2 regions of the Brevundimonas sp. AC546 genome follow, and region 1 is predicted to be linked to the other one. Evidence: predicted binding sites of a transcription regulator. Region 1 holds the regulator's gene; the other holds the start of a gene.

Evidence for each region. Region 1 encodes LexA, which represses DNA repair genes until DNA is damaged. Its sites were predicted from a motif close to ATGTTCNCNANNTGTTCT; they were not measured.
Region 2: the regulator LexA is predicted to act here: its motif matches at 2,145-2,162, upstream of recA (recombinase RecA).

What each region holds. Positions count from the first base shown of each region.
Region 1 covers NZ_OZ409849.1:513,110-517,186, forward strand. Annotated here, with positions in the region: gene ACZZZD_RS02535 (ComEC/Rec2 family competence protein) at 1-1,324, shown strand, start outside; gene lexA (transcriptional repressor LexA) at 1,305-2,000, opposite strand; gene trpC (indole-3-glycerol phosphate synthase TrpC) at 2,130-2,924, opposite strand; gene trpD (anthranilate phosphoribosyltransferase) at 2,921-3,958, opposite strand; gene ACZZZD_RS02555 (anthranilate synthase component II) at 3,961-4,077, opposite strand, start outside.
Region 2 covers NZ_OZ409849.1:1,901,800-1,905,876, forward strand. Annotated here, with positions in the region: gene ACZZZD_RS09470 (3-hydroxyacyl-CoA dehydrogenase NAD-binding domain-containing protein) at 1-652, shown strand, start outside; gene recA (recombinase RecA) at 961-2,043, opposite strand; gene ACZZZD_RS09480 (M20/M25/M40 family metallo-hydrolase) at 2,222-4,075, opposite strand.

The DNA of each region.
Region 1 (4,077 bases):
GGTGTCGGGTCTGCACATGGCTATCGTCGGCGGTTTCGTCTTCTTCGCCGTGCGGCTGGGCGTGGCGGCTTGGCCTTGGCTGGCGCTGCGCGTTCCCGGCAAGAAGGTCGCGGCGGTGGCCGGGCTGACGGCGGTCGGCGTCTATCTGGTGGTGTCGGGCGCGCCGCCGCCGGCCGAGCGGGCGGCCATCACCGCCTCAATCGCCTTTCTGGCCATCCTGCTGGATCGGCAGGCGGTGACGATGCACGGGCTGGCGGTCGCAGCCTTCATCGTTCTGGCCATCCAGCCCGAAGCCATCGTCACGCCGGGCTTTCAGATGTCCTTCGCGGCGACTGCAGCCTTGGTCGCTCTGGTCGAAGCCTGGCCCAAGCGGACGCGAGAGATTTCCGCCCCGTGGCCGATCCTGGCGATCCAGCGGTTCGGCGGCTGGCTGACGGCGGCCGTGGCGGCCAGCGTCGTGGCGGGCCTGGCGACAGGGCCGTTCGCCATGCAGCATTTCAATCGCACGGCAATGTACGGGCTGTTGGCGAACCTGGGCACGTCGCCAGTCGCGGACTTCATCCTGATGCCGGCCCTGGCCATCGGCGCGGCGTTGGAGCCGCTGGGGCTAGGCGGGCCTTTCCTGGCGGTTGCGGGATGGGGCGTCGATCTGATGCTGGCGATCGGAACCTGGACGGCGGGGCTTCCGGGGGCGGTGCGGACGGTGGCCAGCGCGCCGGACTATGTCCTGCCGATCGCTTTCCTGGGGGTGCTGTTCGTCTGTCTGTGGCAGGGACGACTGAGGTGGCTGGGCCTGCCGCTGGCGGCCGCCGTGCTGTTCTGGCCGCGCGTACCGACGCCGGATCTGTGGATCGGCGACGGGGGAACAAACGCCGCATTTCATCGCGAAAAGGAGGCGGTTGTCGTGAGGCCCGGCGTACGAGAATTCGCCGTCGATCTGTGGTCGCGGCGGCGCGGCCTGACCATGACGGATCGGCCTGAGACGGGCTGGGCTTGCGAGCGCTTTTCTTGTCGTCCAGAGGCTAACCAAGGGCCTGTAGCGATCTGGTGGGGACGCAAGGCTCCCAGTCAGGACCAGATGGAGGCCTTATGCGGCGCCGCCACCGTCATCAGCGTGCGTGCGGTCGTCACGTCGATCCCGAGCGTCTGCAAGGATCGCCTGCTACTCGACGGCGTTGATTTCGCTAGAGGCGGTGCGGTGGAGTTATGGCGTGACAGTGCGGTCGAACCACACCGTTGGCGCGCCGTCTGGACGGCCGACGTGCGGGGCGACCGCCCCTGGACACGCCAGCCGAACCCGGACGTCAGTGATAGCGGCGCATGAGGCCGACCAGTTTGCCTTGAACGGCGACCTGATCCGAGCCGTAGATCTTTGTTTCGTAGTTGCGGTTGGCGGGCTCGAGCGCGATGGACGCGCCCTTCTTGCGCAGCCGCTTCAGCGTCGCATGTTCGCCTTCGACCAGCGCCACCACGATTTCGCCTGAGGAAGCGTTGTCGGTCGATTTGATGACCACCATGTCGCCGTTCAGAATGCCCGCCTCGATCATCGAATCGCCTTCGATCTCAAGCAGATAATGTTCGCCCGAGCCCAGCATGGATTCGGGAACAGGATAGCGCGCCGTCTCGTGCTCTATGGCGTCGATCGGCGTGCCGGCGGCGATCTTGCCCATCAGCGGCAGCTCTCGGGTGTCATTGGCCGCAAGCGGCGCCAGGGCGCGGCCGCCGCCGCCTTCGATCACGTCGGGCTTGAACCCGGCCCGGCCACGTGGTGCGCCGGCGGTGGCCTGCTCGGGCAGTTTGGTCACTTCCAAGGCGCGGGCGCGGTGGGCGAGGCGGCGAATGAAGCCGCGCTCCTCCAGCGCCGTGATCAGCCGGTGAATGCCCGACTTGGACGCCAGGTCCAGCGCCTCCTTCATCTCGTCGAACGAGGGGGAGACGCCCGTCTCCTGAATCCGTTCGTGGATGAACATCAACAGTTCGTGCTGCTTGCGCGTGAGCATCGCCAGGCCCTCATGCGCCCGCCGACGAATCGGAACGGGCCGTGAACATTTGTCGATGTTCTGTAAGTGTTCCTTCCTAATGTCAACTTAACAGCGCCCTTGGGACGCCGCGTGACGCGAGGAAGGCGATCAGGCCGCCAGCAGTTGCCGCGTCGCCGCCTCGACATCCGCCTGACGCATCAGGCTCTCGCCGACCAGAATGGCCTGGGCATGGGCGGCCGAGACGCGTTCGACGTCCTCACAGGTGAAGATGCCGCTTTCGGCGACCAGCAGGGCGCGAACGGGACTGAGCATCGACAGGCGCTCGGTCACCTCCAGATCGACCTCGAAGGTGCGCAGCGACCGATTGTTGACCCCGACCAGATCGCCGCCAAGCGCACAGGCGCGCGCCATCTCTTCCTCGTCGTGCGTTTCGATCAGGGCGTCCATGCCGAAGCGCTCCGCCTCGGCCAGCAGTTCTGCAGCCAGCCGATCATCGACCATGGCCAGGATGATCAGGATGCAGTCGGCGCCCAGGGCGCGGCTCTCGGCGACCTGCCAAGGATCGACCAGGAAATCCTTGCGCAGGCAGGGCAGAGCGACTGCATCACGAGCCTGGCCCAGATAGGCGTCATCGCCCTGGAAACTGGGGCCGTCGGTCAAGACCGAAAGGCACGCAGCGCCGCCGGCTTCATAAGCGCGGGCCAAGGCCGGCGGGTCGAAGTCGGGACGGATCAGGCCCTTGGACGGACTGGCCTTCTTGATCTCGGCGATCAGGGCGGGACGGCCGGTCTCTTCTACCACACGCTCAAGTGCGGCGCGGAAACCACGCGGAGCCGAAGCGGTGCGGGCCAGCGCCTCGATCGCATCCTGCGAGGTCGCGGCCTTGCGAGCGGCGACATCTTCGCGCTTGTAGGCGGCGATGCGGTCCAGAACGTCGGTCATGCGGGGTCTTCGCTTTCCAGCGGCGTGGAGGTGATGTGGGCCAAACGCTCCAGGGCCTCGGCGGCCCGGCCGTTATCTATGGCGGCGGCGGCGAGGACGGCGCCTTCGGCAAGGTCAGTCGCCCGGTCCGATACCACGAGGGCGGCGGCGGCGTTCAGCAGCACGATGTCGCGGTAGGGTCCGGCCGCGCCCGCCAGCAGGGCGCGCAGGGCGACGGCGTTCTCCTCGGCGTCGCCGCCACGGATGTCTGCGATGGAGGCGCGGGGCAGGCCGGCGTCCTCGGGCGTGACTTGAAAGCGACGGACGGCGCCGTCCTTCCATTCCGCGACTTCTGTCGATCCAGAGGTCGCCAGTTCGTCCAGACCCTGTCCGTGAACGGTCCAGGCCCGTATCGCGCCCAGCCGACCCAAAACTTCGGCCAGAGGTTCTAGCAGGCGGGGATCGTAGACACCCATGACCTGACGCTTCGCTTGCGCTGGATTTGAAAGCGGTCCCAACAGATTGAAAACGGTGCGGAAACCGATCTCGGCCCGAACCGGCCCGACATGACGCATGGCCCCGTGATAGGCAGGGGCGAACAGGAAGCAGATTCCGGCCTCGTCCAGCGCCTTCCTCTGTTGGGCCTGATCCGCCATCAGGTTCACGCCCAGGATCGATAAAACGTCCGAAGAGCCTGATTTCGAAGACATCGCCCGGTTGCCGTGTTTGGCGACCTTCAGGCCCGCACCAGCCAAAACGAGAGCGGCGGCGGTGGAGATGTTGTAGGTGTGCTGACCGTCGCCACCGGTGCCGCAGGTGTCGATGACCTCGTACGGATGATCCAGCGTCAGCGCCGCCTCACGCATGGCGCCGGCGAAGGCGGCGATTTCGTCCACCGTCTCGCCGCGCATCCGCATGGCGGTGACGGCGGCGGCGACTTGCGACGGGGTCGGCTCGCCGCGCAGGCAGGCGGCGAAGAAGTCGTGCGCCTGTTGCGACGTCAGCGGCTGGCCCTCGACCAGTCGGGCGAGGATCGGCTTGAATCCTTCCCCCACCGTCAGGCGGCCGCGAGGCGCTTCACGCCGGCGATCTCTAGGAAGTTGGCCAGCATGTCGTGGCCGTGTTCGGTGGCGATGGATTCCGGGTGGAATTGCACGCCGTGGATCGGGCGGGT
Region 2 (4,077 bases), 1.4 Mb from region 1:
CATGGCGATGCTGGAGGAAGGCTACGGCCCGGCCCTGATCGACAATGTCGGTCGCATGACCGGCATGCCGCGCGGCCCGCTGGAGATGCACGACGACGTCGCCCTGGACCTGTCCTACAAGATCGCCAAACAGACCCGAGCCGACCTGGGCGACAAGTATGTCGCCAACGAGGGCGAGCAGATCGTCGCCACCATGGTCGAGGGTGGACGGTTCGGCCGCAAGAACGGCAAGGGCTTCTACGACTATGACAGCAAGCCCAAGACCTTGTGGGCGGGCCTGGCCCAACTGGCGCCGACCACCAAGGGCATCGACAAGCCCGAGGAAGCGACCGCCTTCGCCCAGATCGACGAACTGAAGACCCGCCTGCTGTATCGCCAGGCCGTCGAGGTCGCCCGTTGCTGGGCCGAGGGCGTCATCGACGACCCCCGCGAAGCCGACCTGGGCGCCATCCTGGGCTGGGGCTTCGCGCCCTGGACCGGTGGCCCGATCAGCATGATCGACGGCATCGGCCTGGCCAAGTTCGTCGAGACGGCGGATCGCCTGGCCGCGACCTACGGCGACCGGTTCAATGTCCCGCAGTTGCTGCGCGACATGGCCGCCAAGAACGAGACCTTCTACGGCAAGTTCGCCCCGGAGAAGGCCGCCGCCTGATCGGCTGCGGACATCGTTAAACCACGGAACGGGCGGCCTTCGGGTCGCCCGTTTTCGTTTGGGAATCCGCTCATCCCGGCTTTCGCCAGGATTAGAGGATGTGCGGCCATTCGGCCTCAAGTAGCGCGAACGCGCGATAGGCCAACAAAAAAGACCCGCCCGACACGAGGTCGAGCGGGTCGCTCCGCCGCCCTTCGCGGGGTCGGTGGCGGGTCGCTAGGAGCGACGGAGTAGGGATGAAAAGACCGGGCCGCGACCGGAGCAAACCGCCAGGGTCCGCACCGGCCGCCCAGCCTCTTGTCTTGGTGTCAGCCTTCGAGATCCTGGCCTTCGTCCGGCTCGGGCGTGCCCAGCAGGTCGTCGGCGATCTTGTTGGTCGAGGCGCGCACGTTTTTTTCGATCGAGGCGGCGATGTCAGGGTTCTGTTTCAGGAATTCGCGCACATTCTCGCGGCCCTGACCGATCCGGGTCGAATCATAGCTGAACCAGCTGCCCGACTTCTCGATGATCCCGGCCTTGACGCCCAGGTCGATGACCTCGCCCAGCTTGGAGATGCCCTCGCCGTACATGATGTCGAAAATGACCTCGCGGAACGGCGGGGCGACCTTGTTCTTGACCACCTTGACCCGAGTGGTGTTGCCGACCACCTCGTCGCGGTTCTTGATCGCGCCGGTGCGGCGGATGTCCAGACGCACCGAGGCGTAGAACTTCAGCGCATTGCCGCCCGTCGTCGTCTCAGGGCTGCCATACATGACGCCGATCTTGTGACGGATCTGGTTGATGAACAGGACGATGCAGTTCGACTTGGAGATCGAGGCCGTCAGCTTGCGCAGCGCCTGGCTCATCAGACGCGCCTGAAGGCCCGGCAGGCTGTCGCCCATCTCGCCCTCGATTTCGGCGCGCGGCGTCAGCGCCGCGACCGAGTCGATCACCACGATGTCCACGGCGCCGGACCGCACCAGGGTGTCGACGATCTCCAGCGCCTGTTCGCCGGTGTCCGGTTGCGACACCAGCAGGTCGTCCAGATTGACGCCCAGCTTCTGGGCATAGCCGGGATCCAGAGCGTGTTCGGCGTCCACGAAGGCGGCGACGCCGCCGGCCTTCTGCACCTCGGCCACCGTATGCAGGGCCAAAGTCGTCTTGCCCGAGGATTCAGGCCCGAACACCTCGATCACCCGACCGCGCGGCAGGCCGCCGATGCCGAGCGCCATGTCCAGACCCAGCGATCCGGTGGACACCGAGGGGATCACGTCGGCGACCCCGCCCTTGCCCAGTTTCATCACCGAACCCTTGCCGAAGGCGCGATCGATCTGCGCGATCGCCGCCTCCAGGGCGCGTTGCTTGTCGCCGTCGTCCTTGCCCACCAACTTGAGTGCTGCCTGTGAAGCCATTGCCTTCGTCTCCCTTGCCATGATTCCCGTCATTAAGCTTGGGAGAGACCCGCCTGGACCCGCCCCCGTTTCGTGAGGACGACTATGTGCATGGTTTGTTCTGGTTCACAAGATGTTCTCGTTGATCAAAACAAGAACATCGAACCGGCACGACCGTTTCTGACGTAGGACCGTCCGGTCAAGCGATGGCCCTCGCCGCCAAGGCGGCGCCGCATCCGGCGATCAGACAGACGGCCGCGAGCACGCTCAGCCCCCTCGCCCCGCCTGTTGATATCGGCGCCAGAGGCCGGGCCGTCAGCACCACCAGCAGGGCGATCAGGCCCAAAGCCCCAGGCAGGTCCATGCCGACGCCGAGAAACACGCCGTGGCCCTGGACCAGTAGCCATCCGCCCACGACCACCGTCGCGGCCGCTGCCGGGATCAAGGCGCGCCAGGACGACAGGCTGGCCCCGATCACGGCCGCAAGCGCTGCGGCGAGCGCGGCGATCAGGCCGGGCCAGAGGAAGAGGAAGGCCGCCTCGGGCGCCACGGCCTGGACCAGCCCGCCCAGGATCAACACCAGCACGATCAAGCCCAGCCAACCGCCCCAAGGCGTCTCGTCCTCGCCGGAGGGCCACAGGCTCAGCCCCACAGCGACCACCGCCGCGCCGACGACCAGAAGGCTGAAACCGCCAAGCGCCGTGGCCAGCACGGCCGCGACGGCGACGATCCCGGCCGCGACCCTGCGGTCGATTCGTCCTCGCCCGACGACCAGCGTCATGACCAGCCCTGCGACCGCCAGCGCCACCCCGATCTCCAGCACCGGCAGTCGGCGCAGCAGGGCGTAATAGGTCTCTGACGAATCGATCCGGCTGCCGACCGGCCCGGCCAGCGCCCGCACGGCCTGGCCCACGACTACGGCGCTGGCCAGCAGCCACAGGCCGCCCATCGCGCCCCGCACCACCGCCATCCCGCTCAGCCCTGTGGCATGACGCGCCCCCCAGGCGGCGAAGGCGGTCGCAAGCCCTGCGACGATCAGAAGGACCCAGCCGACGACCGGCGGATGACGCAGAACAAACAGGCCGAACACGTCGGCATAGACCGCATTCTGCGTCGCCTGCGGCAGGGTCGGCGCGCGCAGGAAGGCGTCGGCAGTCTCCAGGGCCTGCGACCCGATATGCTGCAGACTGCCCCGATCCAGCACCTCGGGCGTCGAGGCCGGCGAGTGGTACTGGGCCGGGCGGCCGATGAAGGCCAGGTTGATCCCCGCCAACTCACGCCCCGCCGCCACCGTGAAATCCGTACCGTTCGGCATCAGCCGATAGACGAAGATCGCCAGGGCGTTGCTGGACGGACCGCCGGTCGCCTTCTGCGTCGCCTGGGCGTAGCGGGCGATGGTCTCGGCGTTGCCGGGGCCGGTCTCGAACATCATGGCGCGCCCGCCGCCGCCCCGCGCCTCCAGATTGATCACCGCCCCGATGCGGTCGCGCAACGGATGTTCGCTGAAGAAGGCGCGCGCCCCATCGAGGTTCAGTTCCTCGGCGTCGGTCAGCAGGACCACCAGCGTCCGTTCGGCCCCGCCCCGCGCCTTGATCGCCCGCACGGCTTCCAGGATCGCCGCCACGCCGCTCGCATCGTCGGCGGCGCCCGGCGAGTTGGGCACGCTGTCATAATGCGCCATCAGGGCGACGGCCGGCAGGCCAAGGTTGCGCCCCGGCAGAACCCCGACGATATTGACGGCTCTCAGCGCGCTGGCGTCGCCGCCGTCCTTCTCGATCCGCGCCACCGCCGCAGGCGACACGGCGCCGGATTGCAGGCCGGGTTGCAGCCCCAGGGCGGCCAGCCGCTCGACCAGATAGGTCTGGACCTGCTGATGTTCGGCTGATCCGACAGGATGGGGCGCGCGAGCGACGCGGCGCACATCGACCATGGCGCGTTCAGCGGAAAAGCCGATAGCGGACGTCGAGGCCGGCAGGGGCGCGGGCGTCTGGCTGGCGATCACGGCCAGCCCCAGGGCGGCGGCCAGAGACGCGAGAAACAGAACCAGCCGCATAC